DNA from 2 places in the Pristimantibacillus sp. Z349TD_6 genome. Region 2 is predicted to be linked to the other one. Evidence: a T-box and tRNA genes for the amino acid it is inferred to sense, from the RefSeq annotation. Region 2 holds a T-box; the other holds one or more tRNA genes.
What was found. The T-box of region 2 lies ahead of tyrS (tyrosine--tRNA ligase). A T-box ahead of a tRNA ligase gene usually reads a tRNA of that ligase, here a tRNA-Tyr.
Positions count from the first base shown of each region.

Region 1: it has a tRNA-Tyr gene. The T-box ahead of tyrS (tyrosine--tRNA ligase) is inferred to sense a tRNA for this amino acid. The anticodon was not compared.

Region 1 is NZ_CM149662.1:195,583-204,525, reverse strand. It holds gene AC0VYE_RS01005 (DUF4179 domain-containing protein) at 1-1,358, opposite strand, end outside; gene AC0VYE_RS01000 (sigma-70 family RNA polymerase sigma factor) at 1,303-1,896, opposite strand; gene AC0VYE_RS00995 (ABC transporter ATP-binding protein) at 2,099-3,220, opposite strand; gene AC0VYE_RS00990 (PucR family transcriptional regulator) at 3,310-4,452, opposite strand; gene AC0VYE_RS00985 (glycosyltransferase family 4 protein) at 4,627-5,574, opposite strand; gene ssuE (NADPH-dependent FMN reductase) at 5,764-6,318, shown strand; tRNA gene AC0VYE_RS00975 (tRNA-Lys) at 6,467-6,542, opposite strand; tRNA gene AC0VYE_RS00970 (tRNA-Tyr) at 6,558-6,642, opposite strand; tRNA gene AC0VYE_RS00965 (tRNA-Phe) at 6,681-6,756, opposite strand; tRNA gene AC0VYE_RS00960 (tRNA-Asp) at 6,773-6,849, opposite strand; tRNA gene AC0VYE_RS00955 (tRNA-Val) at 6,885-6,960, opposite strand; tRNA gene AC0VYE_RS00950 (tRNA-Met) at 6,984-7,060, opposite strand; rRNA gene AC0VYE_RS00945 (23S ribosomal RNA) at 7,213-8,943, opposite strand, start outside.
Region 2 is NZ_CM149662.1:3,480,949-3,489,891, reverse strand. It holds gene AC0VYE_RS14910 (flotillin family protein) at 1-1,102, opposite strand, end outside; gene AC0VYE_RS14905 (NfeD family membrane protein) at 1,129-1,659, opposite strand; gene tyrS (tyrosine--tRNA ligase) at 1,791-3,044, opposite strand; T-box leader at 3,102-3,406, opposite strand; gene AC0VYE_RS14895 (transglycosylase domain-containing protein) at 3,528-6,602, shown strand; gene AC0VYE_RS14890 (aldo/keto reductase) at 6,710-7,669, opposite strand; gene AC0VYE_RS14885 (VOC family protein) at 7,894-8,277, shown strand; gene acsA (acetate--CoA ligase) at 8,354-8,943, opposite strand, start outside.

The DNA.
Region 1 (8,943 bases), 3.3 Mb from region 2:
ATCGGTATACTTATCGGTTTTAATACATAACCAGGGTACTGCTCAATACTGAATGTTAACGGCTGCTTGTAATCTGCTGCTGGAATTCGATAAACATAGGTCACTTTATCTTCATTCGAATTCCACTGCACCCCGCGGCTATCTGAAATAGGGTAGGATGCACCAGCACCGTCTTTGAAGGTGCCGCCGTGCGGAAATAATGTATACCCCGGCTTCTTATCGATTTCATCCTGATTTAGCAAATCAAACTTCACTTCATACTCACCATTTAGCAGCTCTTTGCTTGCTAATAGAAGCCTATTATGCGGTGATGATAAAGTTTCTATTTTATCCGTATCCACCGTGATGCTTAAGTTGTTTTCCGACATATACAAGCCGTCCGCAATTAAAGTTAACTTTTTGGGCTTAACGAAATAGCTGCTCTTAAAGTGACGGGTAATTGATGTATTAGAATCGCCAAACGCAGAATTCGACTCATATCGCCTGCCTTTCTCATCGACAAGCGCTATATTTATAAAACCATTTGCGTGTTTGTCATTAGTTGCATCTGCTTCGATTGTCACAGCTATTTGAAGGGGTGTGATAACAGCATTTTTCACCGTAAAGCGTTGTCCGCCGGCCTCAACCTTCTGCTCGATCGAGATTTCTTCGCGCATTCCCTCGAATCTTTTATGCTCAATCGGAAAATCAACCATTAGCCACTGACCGCCAAGCAATAAGCTGAATTGCAGGCTTTCCGGCATTTTAGAACCTTCGCCCATTAGTATATCTAAATATTGATGGACAGGAACGCTTGAACCCTCGGCATCGTCATTCGGATAATGCGATGAACCAATGGAAGCGACCAAATCCTTACCATCACTCGTTTTTAATTTATAATCCAGAAATCCTGTATTGCCGTTAATTCCTGGTCCCTCTACCGTATACAGAATAGCCATACGCTGATCATCGGCTATAATACCATCAACCGTAAAGATATAGCCGTTTTTCTCGTCCGAGAGCTTTATAGGCTGTATGAAATCATTTTCCATTGCTGTAATCAAGGACTTATCTCCCTGAATCAACTCAACAAACCCGCTGAAACCCGGAATTTCCTTCACAATAGAAGCAAACACAGGAGATACGCGAACGAACGCGGTTAGAAGCAGGATTACACTTAGCCCTGCAGCAATCATGCTCACACTCCATCTTTTTCTGTTTCTACGTATGGATCGCTTCCGCCCCTGCTCTATCCCACTTCGTATTGCTGCATCCAGCGCCAGCTCCGGCATCACAACAAGCTCCTGATTCACATGGTCTATGTCACTTCGCAGCGCCTGATTGGCTTGCCTGAACGGCGTCTCCTTGGCCTCGCTCATTTCGTATCTCCTCCTTCATATATGCCATATCTGCTCTTAGTCCTTTTAATGCTTTGTTCAGCCACGTTCTAATGGTCCCATCAGGCTTCTCCAATAGCACGGCAATTTCAGTAATCGTCATATCTCGATAATATTTAAGTGTTATTACCATACGATAGTTAACCGGAAGCAGTTGAATCTGCGCAGCCATATCAAGACGTGCTGCTGTCTCATCGTACTCAACTGTCTTTTCCCTCAAATCATATTGCTCGGCTATCGAATCCGTAGGACGCTCCCTCGTTTGCTTCTTCTTAGCATCCATACACACACGGATCAAAATACGAATGGCCCACGTTGTAAAAAATTTCGGCTCCCTTAAAGTGTGCTTTTTCGTCCATATCCGGCAAACCGTTTCTTGTATAGCCTCCAATGCGTCCGACTCATTTCGCATATATGAATAAGCAATCCCATACATTTGATGCTTATCTAGATCAATACGCTGCAGCAGCGCCGTTTCATCGCCCCGTATAGCCGCTTCAGCCCACTCATCCTTATTCATGCCTCTTCCCTCCTGCCCAGGCTGCCTCTCATTTCTTATACATTATTATTTTTGTTTTGTATTAGACAGCCGAAGCATGGAAACGGTTTTGTTTGACTCTATTTATTTAATCGCAACAGCCATTTCGACAAAAACGCCCTCTAGTTTAAAATAAAAAAAAGAACGATCGGATAATCCGACCGTTCTTCTTCCATACTATTTATTAAGCTTCGAAAATGTTAAGTTCTGTCGTTTTGTCGAACAAGTGTACTTTGTTCATGTCAAGCGCAAGCTTAACAGTTGTGCCATCACGTAGACCAGAGCGGCCGTCAACACGAGCGATAACTGTGTCAGTGCCGATACCGTTCAGGTACAAGTACATCTCGTGACCAAGGTTCTCAGCAACCTCAACATTTGCGTTCACGATTGTTTGTGGGGATGCTTCCAAGAATACTGGCTCTTCGTGAAGATCCTCTGGACGAATGCCAAGAATCACTTCTTTGCCGATGTAACCTTTCGAGCGAAGCGATGCTGCTTTGCCTTCAGGAACTACTACATCAACGCCGCTTGCTTTGAAGCGAAGCGCGCCGCCTTGCTCTGTAAGCGAACCGCTGATAAAGTTCATCGATGGAGCGCCGATAAAGCCAGCTACGAAGATGTTAACCGGGTGGTTATACAGTTCTTCTGGTGAAGCTGTTTGTTGAATGAAACCGTCTTTCATAACAACGATACGGTCACCCATTGTCATTGCCTCGATTTGGTCATGCGTTACATAGATAGTTGTTGTTTCAAGACGTTTTGTAAGCTTGCTGATTTCAGCGCGCATTTGTCCACGAAGTTTCGCGTCCAAGTTGGAAAGCGGCTCATCCATCAAGAATACTTGTGGCTCACGAACGATTGCGCGTCCTAGAGCGACACGTTGACGTTGACCACCGGAAAGTGCTTTTGGTTTACGGTCAAGCAAATGCTCGATATCTAGAATTTTAGCAGCTTCACGAACGCGTTTGTCGATGTCTGCTTTTTTGAATTTACGAAGTTTAAGGCCGAAAGCCATGTTTTGGTAAACGTTCATGTGCGGGTACAACGCGTAGGATTGGAATACCATCGCGATGTCGCGGTCTTTAGGAGCAACATCGTTCACAAGGCGGTCGCCGATGAACAATTTGCCTTCGGAAATTTCTTCAAGGCCTGCAATCATACGAAGAGTTGTCGATTTACCGCAACCAGATGGTCCGACCAATACGAGAAACTCTTTGTCTTTAATATCTAAGTTAACGTCAGTAACCGATGCTTTGTCAGTACCCGGGTATTTTTTGTAAATGCCTTCTAAACGTACGCCTGCCATGATAATTTTCCCCCTAGAAAGAAATTTCGTTATGCCTATATCTTATCCCACTATGGAGCTTGTGACTATGCACATACTTTACAAAAAAACTAATTTCTTTTCGTAACTTTGTACAATAGTAATATAATTTTGACTAGTACGGCATCCCTAAATTGACGAACATCTAAACCAGTCTCTTGTTTAAGCTTGTCCAAACGATATAATAATGTATTTCTATGAATGTATAATTTCTTCGCTGTCTCACTAACATTGCAATCAAGCGTAAAAAAAGTTTCCAATGTACTCAGCATTTCTGATTCAACGAATAGATCCGCTCTTTTTAACGACTGTTCCAAATATCTCGCACGATGAACCTCCGGAATTGCATTCAACAAACGTTCCAACTGAAGCATCCACGGCAAATAAATATTCGTTCCTACATGGAATTTTCGGCCGAGATTAATCGTCTCCCGCAGCAGCATTGTCGTCTCAATCATACCTTTTGCTGGTGATGAAGGATGAGCGACTGCGATGTGGCATTCACCAATCCACTCACTGGCAAGCATCTCATGCAATCCAAGCCCAATCGAAGCTAGACTATCCTCAATCGTCTCTTCCTCCTGCTCATCGAAAGCATCGGAATCCTCATCTCTCAGCAAGGACATCGAACCCCATATGAGCCATTCCTGGCTCTTGAGCGGAATAAGCAAGACATCGTCGGACATAAATGAACGCAGAAGTTTTTCTAATTCAGAATAGGTTGCATGCTTCGTGCCAGACTGCTCTGTAACGAGTAAGAAAGGTATCATTTCATTAAATAAACGACTGCCAACGGTTAAATGATCAGGTAAGGAATATGCGGGCTCATCCGATTCCAACTGCTTCTGAATCCAATCACCAAGCTTAAGCGCTTGCCTCTCTGATTCAGAGAGCGCCGCATTTTTTTTCTCCATTAAATGTCCGCGATTAAGCTGCAATGTCCAGCTTATCAGTTCCTTCTCTGTTGCCTGAAGCGATGGACAATCGATTTCTAATAAATCCACTTCATATTCCGCAGATGAAATGACAATCCACGTTTTTTCGTCTTTTTCTACGCGTTGGCCCTCTATAGGAGAAGATCCTATATGATCGCCTAACCACACCACATCAGCATTGCTAATTAAATCGTTCCACTCCGCTATAGATTTCGAAACAGCATGTACCGGACAGTTCAAAATGTGCTTCAGCGGCTTCAACCAGTCTGTCGTGCTCATTTCTCTATCTCCAATCTCCACAAGCATTTGCGGCTGCGTGCTTCCTCCTATGGGAGGACACCTATTGCGATTAGCAGCTCCATATAAGCGGATTAATAAGTAAAAAAAGTTTATTCGCACCTTTATGTGGAATAACGCTTTTTCCCGTCATTGTACCACAAGAGCTTGCTTAATTCAGCCTATTACCAGTAAAAGAATGATTGACAAGAGCGCGAATAACGCAGCAATTAAATATAGAAACGAAACCGTTTGAACTTGACTCAGTCCCCATTTCATCAAAAGATGATGCGTATGCAGCTTGTCCGCATGATGCAAGCCTTTACCGCTTATAAGCCTGCGCAGCATGACATAAGCCGTGTCAAATATAGGCAATCCAAGCGCCAGTAATGGAACTAGCAAGGTAATGAATGTCGCTTTCTTAAACGCTCCATCAACAGCAATTACAGCAAGCGTAAAGCCTAGGAAGGTCGCTCCTGCATCACCCATAAAAATTCTAGCTGGATAGAAATTATGAACCAAAAAACCAAAGCATGCTCCGGCTACAATAATGGCAAGAATAGCGGTGCTTGGCTGTCCTTTGACGAGCGCCACCGTCAATAGCGTAAGTGCTGAAAGCGTACATACCCCTGAAGCCAGCCCATCTACGCCATCAATAAAGTTGATCATATTGATTAGCGCGAAAACCCATAGCATCGTTGTCAGCCACGACACCCAATCGGGAAATGAAATAAACAAATGTGTAAACGGATTGGTAATACCCGCAATTTTGATGTGAAATAAGCTTGGGATTGACGCAGCTCCCATATAGAGAATGACACGCGGCCATATCGGAAAGTCTTTCCCTTTTGCCTTTGACGCATCATCAAGAAGTCCAATAATTACGAGCACTGTTCCACCCGTAACTATGGTCCAAGTGAGCGGAGTGAATCCGATATAAATAAACATCGTAACGATGCAGCCAACAAAAATAGCCGCGCCACCCATGAGAGGGATCGGCTTGTTATGTATTTTTCTTTGATTAGGACGATCGACAAAACCAAGTCGCAGCGCAAATACACGAAGCGGTGGTACGCTTGCAAATACGATCGCGAAGCTAATTAAAACCGCTAATCCGTATACCATTGCAACTACCCCTTTTTCTATTTCATTCCTATATGTATACATTGTTCCCTTATATCGATAAAATACAAGAAACAAATCAAACCTGTTTGACCAAATAACATCTGCCATGGTACTATCTATTCAAAGTTTACTTATCGGATTAATGTAATTTTATTTCATACTATTTATTTGAAAAAGAGGAGTGCACCCATGTCCAAGATTGTAATTATTTCAGGCAGTCCAAATGCATCATCTCGTTTAAACGGCATAACACAGTACGTAGAGCAGCAATTGATAACAAAAAGTCTTTCGGTTAATACGATAACCGTGGTTTCTTTGCCAGCCGAAGATCTAATTCACGCTCGTTTTGGCAGCCCTGCTATTATAGAAGCCAATCAGCTTGTTGAGAATGCGGATGCTGTTATTATTGCAAGCCCAGTTTACAAAGCATCTTATACTGGCGTTCTAAAAACGTTTCTAGATCTGCTGCCGCAAAAAGGACTTGATGGTAAAATCATTGCTCCTCTGTTTATCGGCGGCACCATCGCTCATCTACTCTCTATTGACTATTCCCTCAAGCCGGTACTCGCATCCATGGGTGCGAAATTATATGTAAGCGGAGTGTACGCCGTTGATTCCCAAATCGAGCGTTCACAAGAGCCAAATGAAGCTCCAGTATTTGAATTAAATGAAGAACTTAAACTTCGACTAAACGAAACCGTAAACGAGCTTGCTTATGAATTGAATCTACGGAGTAAAAACTAAGATTCATTCATTATTCTGGTTTTAACTATACAAAAAAAAGAGTTTGCCCATCATTAAGATGAGCAAACTCTTTTTCACTTCAATTATAATCAAACAAAAAAACCGTAGATCCTAAGATCTACGGTTGTATAGGTGTGTTTAGAAAAAATGGTGAGCCATGTAGGATTCGAACCTACGACACCCTGATTAAAAGTCAGGTGCTCTACCAACTGAGCTAATGGCTCTTGCTGTAAAAGAAATGGTGGAGGATGATGGATTCGAACCACCGAACTCAGAGAGAGCAGATTTACAGTCTGCCGTGTTTAGCCACTTCACTAATCCTCCATACTATTACTTATTTCTCGTCGTAACGAAAAATAAAGTGGTGGCTCGGGACGGAATCGAACCGCCGACACGAGGATTTTCAGTCCTCTGCTCTACCGACTGAGCTACCGAGCCTTACTTTAAAGAAAAATGGCGGAGCTGACGGGATTCGAACCCGCGGTCTCCTGCGTGACAGGCAGGCATGTTGGGCCACTACACCACAGCTCCAAGTGGATCCGGTCATAAAACCGAATAAGTACATATGGTGGAGGATGACGGGATCGAACCGCCGACCCTCTGCTTGTAAGGCAGATGCTCTCCCAGCTGAGCTAATCCTCCAAATGTTACGATAAAAAAGGTAATGGTAGCGGCGAAGGGGATCGAACCCCCGACCTCACGGGTATGAACCGTACGCTCTAGCCAGCTGAGCTACACCGCCACGCTTGTCCCCCGAATAGTTGTCGATTGCAGCGTTCGGGGACGCTTGCAAAGTCAGAACATTACGCCCTGAAAACTGGATACGAAAGATTAGGCTTGCTGAAGCCTTTTTAGCTGCTGTCTACTGGATGTATGGGTCACAGTAAACGTGTTTAGGATAAGCCCTCGACCGATTAGTATTCGTCAGCTACACACATTGCTGTGCTTCCACCCCGAACCTATCAACCTCGTCGTCTTCAAGGGGTCTTACATACTGGGAAATCTCATCTTGAGGGGGGCTTCACGCTTAGATGCTTTCAGCGCTTATCCCGTCCGTACTTGGCTACCCAGCGGTGCTCCTGGCGGAACAACTGGTACACCAGCGGTACGTCCATCCCGGTCCTCTCGTACTAAGGACAGCTCCTCTCAAATTTCCTGCGCCCGCGACAGATAGGGACCGAACTGTCTCACGACGTTCTGAACCCAGCTCGCGTACCGCTTTAATGGGCGAACAGCCCAACCCTTGGGACCTACTTCAGCCCCAGGATGCGATGAGCCGACATCGAGGTGCCAAACCTCCCCGTCGATGTGGACTCTTGGGGGAGATAAGCCTGTTATCCCCAGGGTAGCTTTTATCCGTTGAGCGATGGCCCTTCCATTCGGTACCACCGGATCACTAAGCCCTACTTTCGTACCTGCTCGACTTGTAGGTCTCGCAGTCAAGCTCCCTTATGCCTTTGCACTCTTCGAATGATTTCCAACCATTCTGAGGGAACCTTTGGGCGCCTCCGTTACATTTTAGGAGGCGACCGCCCCAGTCAAACTGTCCACCTGACACGGTCCCCGAACCGGTTTCACGGTTCTAGGTTAGAACTCCGATACGATCAGGGTGGTATCCCAACGTTGCCTCCACACAAGCTGGCGCTCATGCTTCAAAGGCTCCCACCTATCCTGTACAGATCGTACCAAAGTTCAATATCAAGTTACAGTAAAGCTCCATGGGGTCTTTCCGTCTTGTCGCGGGTAACCTGCATCTTCACAGGTATTAAAATTTCACCGGATCTCTCGTTGAGACAGCGCCCAAGTCGTTACGCCATTCGTGCGGGTCAGAATTTACCTGACAAGGAATTTCGCTACCTTAGGACCGTTATAGTTACGGCCGCCGTTTACTGGGGCTTCGGTTCACAGCTTCGGGTTACCCCTAACCGCTCCCCTTAACCTTCCAGCACCGGGCAGGCGTCAGCCCGTATACTTCGCCTTACGGCTTCGCACAGACCTGTGTTTTTGCTAAACAGTCGCTTGGGCCTTTTCACTGCGGCCCCCTCGGGCTATTCACCCTACCGAGGCACCCCTTCTCCCGAAGTTACGGGGTCATTTTGCCGAGTTCCTTAACGAGAGTTCTTCCGCGCGCCTTAGCATGCTCTGCTCGCCTACCTGTGTCGGTTTGCGGTACGGGCACCTAGATCTCACTAGAGGCTTTTCTTGACAGCCGGAGTACATGACCTTCGCTACTGCAATTTTCGCTCCCCATCACAGCCCAGCCTTCATGATCGACGGATTTGCCTATCGATCAGCCTCACTGCTTGGACGGACTATTCCATCAGTCCGCGTCACTGCCCTTCTGTGTCACCCCATTGCTCAAACGATCTTCGGTGGTACAGGAATTTCAACCTGTTGTCCATCCACTACGCCTTTCGGCCTCGCGTTAGGTCCCGACTTACCCTGAGAGGACGAGCCTTCCTCAGGAACCCTTAGGCTTTCGGCGGACAAGATTCTCACTTGTCTTTTCGTTACTCATACCGGCATTCTCACTTGAATACAGTCCACCAGTCCTCACGGTCCAACTTCAATCCGTATTCAACGCTCCCCTACCCAAGTACCATACGGTACATGTCATAGCTTCGG
Region 2 (8,943 bases):
CAGCTAAACCATCCAAACGTTTCTGGGTAGCATGTGCCTTGGCTTCCGCTTCAATACGGTATTGCAGAGCGTCAGCTTCATTAAGAAGCTTCGCCTTGTTTGCTTCCGCCGCTTGTACAACTGCGTAACGGTCTGCATCGGCTTTTTTCTTCACTTCTGCATCATATTGCTTCTCACGACGCAATATTTCTTTTCCTTCCAGATCGATCTCACGTTCTTTACGTACGAGTTCAACCTTCATTTGCTCTTCGACTACGTTTTGCTTAGCACGCGCTTCATGAATCGAATAAGCCTGATCCGCTTCCGCTCTTGCTGTATCTTGGTCACGTTTAAATGTCGCGACCTTCATTTCCTTTTCTTTCTCTGCTTCCGCAATGTTGGTATCACGCACAAGCTCGGCCTTTTGACCGGCCTCAGCAGCGAGTGCTTTCTGAATTCTAGCATCCCGAATCGCTTCAGCTTCCGCAATCTCAGCATCTCTCTTGACTGCAGCAATTCGCGGTTTACCGAGCGCGTCCAAATATCCATGTTTATCGCGCAAATCCTTGATCGTGAAGGAAACGATTTGAAGACCCATCTTTTTCAAATCCTTAGCTGCAACCCCTTGCACCTCTTGCGCAAATTTATCGCGGTTGCGATATACCTCTTCCACTGTCATTGAGCCAAGAATTGCGCGCAAATGTCCTTCCAATACTTCCTGCGCTTCACCCTTGAGCGCTTCGGTAGGCTTGCCTAGAAACTGCTCTGCCGCCGTCGCCACATCTTCAACCGCACCGCCAATTTTAATGATCGCTACACCGTCTGCCATGACTGGTACGCCTTGCTCTGTGTATACCTCCGGCGTCGATACATCCAGCTTATGGGACAATAACGATAGAAACTCAGCCTTCTGGAATATCGGCAGAATAAACGCGCCTCCGCCTCTAATGATTTTCACTTTGCGCCCAGATTCATCCGTGCTTGCATTTCGGGAGCCTAGAAATGATCCCGTTACGAGCATCGCTTCGTCTGGACTAACTGTTTTGTAGCGCGCCCAGAAGGCAAGACCCAATATAACAAAAACGCCAACTACAATAGCAGGTATAACATAAATATCTTCCATTGAATTTCCCCCTTATGCTGCTTTAATTAAGATAGATTTACTTCCGATACATACAAAGTGCTGTCCCTTACCTCAACAACGACAACCTTGGAGCCGCTTGTAATTTCAACGCCTTCGAAGCTAGCTGCAATTTGATTCGTAAATCCAGCTCCCACTTTAACCATCACTTCACCATAGCCCTTCGCAGAAATGGGGACCAGCACCTCCCCGAGCTTACCCGACAAATCATTAAGCGAAAAAGCGATCGAATTCTCGCTTTGCTCCATCGGCTTAATGTAGAGAAAGAAAACAGCTACTGCAGCTGTAAGTGCGATGAATAAGGCAATCATCACGATGGCTGTTGAACTAAAGGCAGTGTAGCGTCCGAGTAGGATCCCTGCTCCGCCAAAAGTGGTTATCCCGCCTACTAGCGCAGTCGGCGACAGCCATGAATGACCATCTAAGGATAAAAAATCGAGTGCTCCATCGAGTGCTTGCCCGATCAAATCCCCAAAAATAATACTTACGAGCGCATAAAGGATTCCTCCGACTAGACAAGACATAAATAGCGTCTCCAACTCTCTCCTCCTCCCTTAGTATCCATAACCTGTTAATGCTTCCGTTATTTAATACGTTGAAAACGCTCTTTTGTTTCTAAAAAAATAGAACTTGTTGAATTTTATCATTTCAACAAGCTCTATTATACCAATTATGTTAATTTAATTTTTATAAATTTACGTTTTCCTACTTGAAGCACGTCGCCATCCTTAGGAGAAATATCCGCATTAATATCCGTTATCTTCTCTTCATTTATACGAACAGCCCCTTGCTGAACGCTTCTTCTCGCTTCACTGCTCGTTGGCAGCAAGTCAAGCATAGTGAGCAGCTTCACGATGCGAATTTGACCAGCTTCCAATTGTTCCGCAGCAATAGATACCTCTTCGATATCATCAGGCAGCGCACGTTGTTGAAACACGGTAATAAAATGATTTTCTGCCGCTTTCGCTGCCTCTTCGCCATGGTACATTCGTACAAATGTCGCTGCAAGCTTCATCTTCGCATCACGAGGATGTTCAGAACCATCTGCCAGTCCAGCTTTCAATGCCGCAAGCTCCTCGTTGCTCAAATCGGTAGCTAGCTCGTAATATTTGAGCATAAGCCTATCTGGAATCGACATCGATTTGCCGTAGATTTGGTTTGGCTCTTCATCTATACCGATGTAATTGCCCAAGCTTTTGCTCATTTTATTTACGCCGTCCAACCCTTCGATCAAAGGAGTCGTAATAACGATTTGGCCCGGTTTATTATATTCCTTCTGCAAGGTTCTGCCCATTAACAGGTTAAATGTCTGATCCGTGCCTCCTAGCTCCACATCGGAATCAAGAGCTATGGAATCGTATCCTTGCATCAGCGGGTAGAAAAATTCATGAATGCTGATCGGCAAGCCGCTCGTGTACCGCTTTGTAAAATCATCACGCTCCATCATGCGTGCAACCGTTACTTTCCCGGCTAGATTTACAACATCAGCAAAGTTAAGCGGTGCAAGCCATTCCGAGTTGTAGTAGAGCTTTGTTTGCTGTGGATCTAATATTTTGTAAATTTGTTTTTGGTATGTTTCCGCATTCCGCTTCACATCTTCTTCCGTCAATTGCTTCCTCGTTTCCGATTTGCCCGTTGGATCGCCGATTCTGCCTGTAAAATCACCGATAATCAGCTGAATCTGATGACCGAGCTCCTGAAATTGACGAAGCTTGTGAAGAACAACCGTATGGCCGATATGAATGTCTGGCGCTGAAGGATCAAGTCCTAGCTTTACATTTAACGGCCTTCCTGTTGCTACAGCATTCGCTATTTTATTTTTCAAATCATCCTCAGGTACAATCTCCACAACACCGCGGCGAATGACAGCCAGCTGACGCTCGACCTCACTTTTCTGCTCGCCACTTAAACTTTCCCACTTCACCATAGAACTTTTCCTCCTTTGTATGCGTCTATATAGACATAAAAAATCCTTCCAGCCCCAAGGGACGAGAAGGATTAGCTCGCGGTACCACCCTCGTTAGAGTACTCCTGCCTTTTTTCACATAAAAAAGAGGTACTCTCACTTCGTTGTTGATAACGGAGACGGGCTCCGAAGTGAACTACTACGGCTGATTCGACTGCCCCACAGGCTTTTTTGCCAAAATGTGCAGAGGATTGTCAGTATACGGTTCCTTCACTTAGCTCCAGGCGGTAATTCAACAAGCGGCGCATACCGGTTTCCACCACCCACCGGCTCTCTGAAAGTACGATTCGCTGTCTACTCATGCCCTTCAAAGCATTGATTAGATAAAACATTATTGAATTTATACCATAGCCATGCTGTGAAGTCAATGCAAGGAAAGAATGCGTTACTTTAGCGATTTATGTTATAATAGGTGTGCTATTTGGAGGAGGAGTCATAGAAATGCAAGAAGATCGTCAACCTGCGCCAAACAAAAGAAGCAAATGGCGTACATTTGGAATCGTAACTTTTATAACAGCTAAATGGATGGTATATTTCGGAATCTTCATCGGATTGCTTGCCGGTGGAGCAGTAACTGGTTATGTGGCCGCGCTTGTGAAAGACGAAACCGTAAGACCTCGATCCGTTATTGTAGAGAAGATCGGCGAAAATGCCATCACTGGATTTGTTTACTTCAATGATGATTCACTTGTCGGACAGCTAAGAACGTCAGAGGACCGAATGATTATTACATATGATGATTTACCGCCGCAGGTTATTACTGCCGTACTTGGCATTGAGGACAATAACTTTTTGGAGCATCATGGCGTAGACATTAACGGCCTTGGACGTGCAGTAAAGCAAAAGCTTCTAAATGAAGATACGCAAACGGGCGGAAGTACGCTTACTCAGCAGCTTGCGCGACGTGTATTTCTAAGTTTGGACAAAACAGATAGCCGTAAAATTAAAGAAATATTTTTATCGCTGCGCATGGAACGTTATTTAACGAAAGAAGAAATTTTAGCAGCTTATTTGAATAAGGTTCCGTTCGGAAATGGTTCCAGCGGGTACAATTTGTTCGGCATTAAAGCAGCTGCCAAAGGGATATTTGATATTTCGGATCTAAACCAGCTGAATATCGCGCAGTCTGCCTATTTGGCAGGTCTACCGCAAAGGCCTTCTGCCTATACAGCGTTCACAGGTAAAGGTCAATTCAATGAGGCGGGCTTTGAACTCGCGCTTGGACGTCAAAAAACAGTTTTGAAGCGAATGTTCGAGACTGGGCGGATTACTCAGCAAGAGTACGACGAAGCGTCCAAATTCGATATTAGGAAAACGCTGGCTAAGCCAAAAGAAAAAGCTTATACAACCTATCCTTATCTCATGCTTGAAGCAGAACGTCAAGCAGCGGAAATTATGCTCATGGCGCAGGATTCTACTTTAACAAAAGCAGACCTTCGCAAAAAAGAAAATGCTCCGCTTATTGAGGAAGCTCGCGATCATTTGCTGCGCGGCGGCTACCATGTCTATACAACCATCGACAAGGATGTCTACCAGCTCATGCGTGAGATTGGCACTAATGATGAGAATTTCACGCCATACAGCGAGAAAAAAGGGCTGGAGCAGATTGCTGCGATCATGCTCGATCACAAAACTGGCGCTATTGTGGGAATGCTTGAAGGCCGAGACTTCTATGAGGAGCAATTAAACTATGCCACTCAGATGACAAGGCAGCCAGGATCAACGATGAAAACATTGGCGGCATACCTTCCAGCTATTGAAATGGGTATCATTCAGCCCGCGAGCATAATTGACGATGCTCCAATTGTCCTGAAAGATGGCCAAAAGGGTTTCCATATCCCAATGAACGTAAACCGTAAGTTCGCGGGTCTAGTAACGGCGCGTGAGGCATTAAACCGTTCCTTGAACTTGCCTGCTTTGAAAATTTTCAATGAGGAAGTCAAAATTGAAAATGCTTGGGAGTTCGTTAAAAAACTAGGCATTACAACGCTGCAGCCGCAAGATGCTTATGCACAAACCGGTGTAATTGGCGGTCTAAGCATCGGCGTATCGGTTGAAGAGCTTACGAATGCATACGGATCGATTCCGAACAAAGGCGTTTTCAATGATGCTTATATGATTCAAAAAATTACAGATGCAAACGGAAAAATTGTATATGAACACAAGCAGGAACCAAAACGAGTGTTCTCCGAGCAGAGTGCCTTCTTGATGACGGATATGCTGTCGACTGTTATTTCAAGCAAAAGCGGTTCTGCCAACAAATTGAAATCACAATTCGATAAGTACGGTGAAATTCCTATTGCCGGTAAAACAGGCTCCACACAAAGCTACGGTGACGTGTGGTTTATGGGCTTCTCGCCAGATATTACGCTAGGCGTGTGGGCCGGTTATGAGGAACAGGTCAACTCCCTATCCGAGGTCGGCAAAACGCGTGCTCGTTCCATCTGGGCACTCATTATGAATAAGATGGCTGAGAAGAAGCCGGAAGTATTTGTCACTAAAGAATTTGAACGTCCATCCGGCATTGTCAAAGCTACGGTGTCGAGCGCTAGCGGATTGCTTCCAAGTCAATTAACGAAGCAAGCAGGCATGCTTGTTACTGACTGGTTTAACAAGAAGGATATTCCTAAGAAAACAGATGACGCGCTCGTGAAGATGGCTTATATTTCCTTCAATGGCGTTAACTATGTTCCGAACCCAGCTACTCCTAGCGATATGATTAAGGAACAAATCGTTATTAAGCGTAAAAAACCGCTGGATGTTCTTATGGATGAAATTAAGGCAGCGCAGGAGAAACTTCCGGCAAGCAGTCGTCGTCCACTTGATATTTACCTTCCTGCGGATGCAGAAAACAACGCGCCGTCTAAAAAAGACCCTCGCGTTGATGATGGAGCAGCTCCACCGCCTCCGGCAAGCGTTAAGCTGCAATCGTCGGATGGCGTGCTCATATTGACATTTAATGATAGTACTGCTGCTGATGTCGTTGGTTACCGTGTGTACCGTTCGGTTAATCAAGGGCCTTATGAGAAGCAAGGTGAATCCATTGTTGTCGGTGCAGACAAACGTATGAAGGTGTATGCATCCAATGCTCAAAACTACACTTATTACGTAACAGCGGTTGATGTCGTCGGCAAAGAGTCAGCACCTAGTCAAATAGTACAATATGGAAGCACACCGAGTACCCCTCCACCGACAACAGGCGGAGACAACTCAAGCGGGAATGGAAGTGGAAATGGTTCTGGCACAACAACAGCACCTTCCACTCCTACTGGCTTGCAGGCTGCGAAAACAGATCTAAGCGTACGATTAACTTGGGCGGCTAACAGTGTGTCAGACCAAGTGACGCAATATAATATATACTATAGTGCAAACAACGATGGTCAATATTCCAAGATCGGATCAACCTTGGAAACAAGCTTTGAGTATGTTGCGCCGCTTATCACAGGTTCCTTCTATATAACCTCTGAAAACGCGAAAGGCGAGTCATCACCCTCCTCCAAGCAAACGATCAGCTAGAGGTCACAGAAAACGAAATAGGCAGCAGCCTCTCACGAGGCTGCTGCCTTTTCTTTTGGGAATTTACTATTTAGAAAATAAATATAAGAGAAGCATTCTATTTATTATTAAATGACATAAGATGAATCCGTTTCAAACAAACGGCTTATTTGCTCATAATCTTCTCTGGATAGACGCCACTTGGTTGCAGCCGTATTTTCCTCCAGCTGCTTAACCGTCTTCGCACCAGCAATCACACTCGTTATTTCCTGCTTATACAATAACCAGTTGATAGCTACTTGGTTTAATGGTTTCTCGATGGCTCTAGCAATTCCAGTAAAAGTTTCGATGATGACAATGTTTTTTATAAATTGTTTATCCGAAAATAATGGATTAAGCTGCGCGCGAACATCCGTTTTGGGCAGCCTCGTCAAATAATTAAATTTCCCCGTCAACAACCCCTGAGCTAGCGGACTATAAGGAATAAAACCGATTTTTTGCTGCTTCGCATAGGGTAACGCTGCATGTTCAACATCGCGCTGGAACAAGTTATATGGCAGCTGCAAAGATACAATATTGCTAACGGACTGCGCTGCAACTAATTGCTGAACGTTAAAGTTTGAAACGCCGATATTCCTAATTTTCCCTTCAACGACGAGTTGATTTAACGTTTCAAACGTCTCTTCAATCGGTGTTTTGCCGCTGGGATCGGGAAAATGAACTTGATACAAATCAATATAGTCCGTATTTAATCGCCGCAGGCTCTCCTCTACCTCACGTATTATATTTGCTTTGGATACATTTATACTAAACTGCCCTTGATCGTTCCAGATGAGGCCAGCTTTTGTTGCGATAATGACATGCTCCCTTACTGGCTGCAGCACTTTACCAAGCACCTTCTCGGAATGTCCCAGCCCATAGGATGGAGCGGTGTCATAGAAGGTGATCCCTTGTTCATACGCACGACGAATGACAGCCTCAATCTCGTTATCATCGACTTCTCCCCAGCCTGCTTTCCCAGCAGCCCAAGCTCCGAACCCGATAATGGATGGATAAAGCTCGCTATTGCCTAATTTCCTCTTATCCAACAAGCGAACCTCCTTTACTTAATTATTCCTACCCGATTACTTGGAACTAACATAATTATAATGGTGTCTGCATGAAAGTCAACCCATTTTTTTCAAAATGAACCAGCTGCTTAACTACCACTCGACAATTATGACTTGACAACTGTTTTCCATCTCCTTATGATAAAAAGCATTCATTATTGCGATAAAATTCCATATTCCCGATTAGGAAGGAAATAAAAACAATGACTAAAAGACGTATTGATCATGTTGGCGTTATGGTAAAAGATATTGATGCTTCTATTTCTTTTTATACTGATATTATTGGTTTTGAGCTTAAAGGAAGAACGCCTCATACGAATGGAATTATTGAACTTGCCTTTCTTGGCTTTGGCGGTTCCGACGAAACCGAATTAGAATTAATTCAAGGCTATAATGACAACCTTCCAAGTGAAGGCAAGGTGCATCATTTTGCAGTGACAGTAACTGATGTCCATGCGGAGTTTGAACGTTTGAAGCAGCTTGAAGTGACCTTTATCGATGAGGGCATCACTGTACTGCCGAATGGATACCAATACTTTTTTGTAAGCGGACCTGACGGTGAGCGAATCGAGTTATTTCAGCGTTAATGATTGCTCGAATGAAACACTAAAAAGAGGATAGCCCCTGATCTGATCAGGAGCCATCCTCTTTTTCATATTTTGATTAGTCTTCAATTGTGGACAAATCGCCTGTTGGCAGGTTCAGTTCCCACGCTTTCAGCACTCGACGCATAATTTTACCGCTTCGTGTTTTGGGAAGCTTATCCTTAAACTCAATTTCTCTTGGTGCCGCATGGGCGGATAAGCCTACTTTTACGAATTGTGAAATCTCAAGCTTTAATTCGTCCGAGGCCACATAGCCTTCACGGAGCGCAATAAAAGCTTTAATGATTTCTCCGCGCATCGGATCTGGTTTACCGATGACCCCCGCTTCTGCTACAGCCGGATGCTCAACCAGCTTGCTCTCAACCTCAAACGGGCCTACTCTCTCGCCTGCTGTATTGATTACATCATCGATACGGCCTTGGAACCAGAAGTAGCCATCTTCGTCCATATAGGCGGAATCTCCAGAGATATACCAGCCTTTAAGATAAAAATATTCCTCATACTTAGAAGGATTATTCCATACCTTGCGCATCATGGATGGCCAAGGCACATGTATTGCTAAATTGCCCATACGATATGGAGGCACCTCATTGCCGCTATCATCGATAATAGCAGCTTTCACGCCTGGCAACGGCTTGCCCATCGATC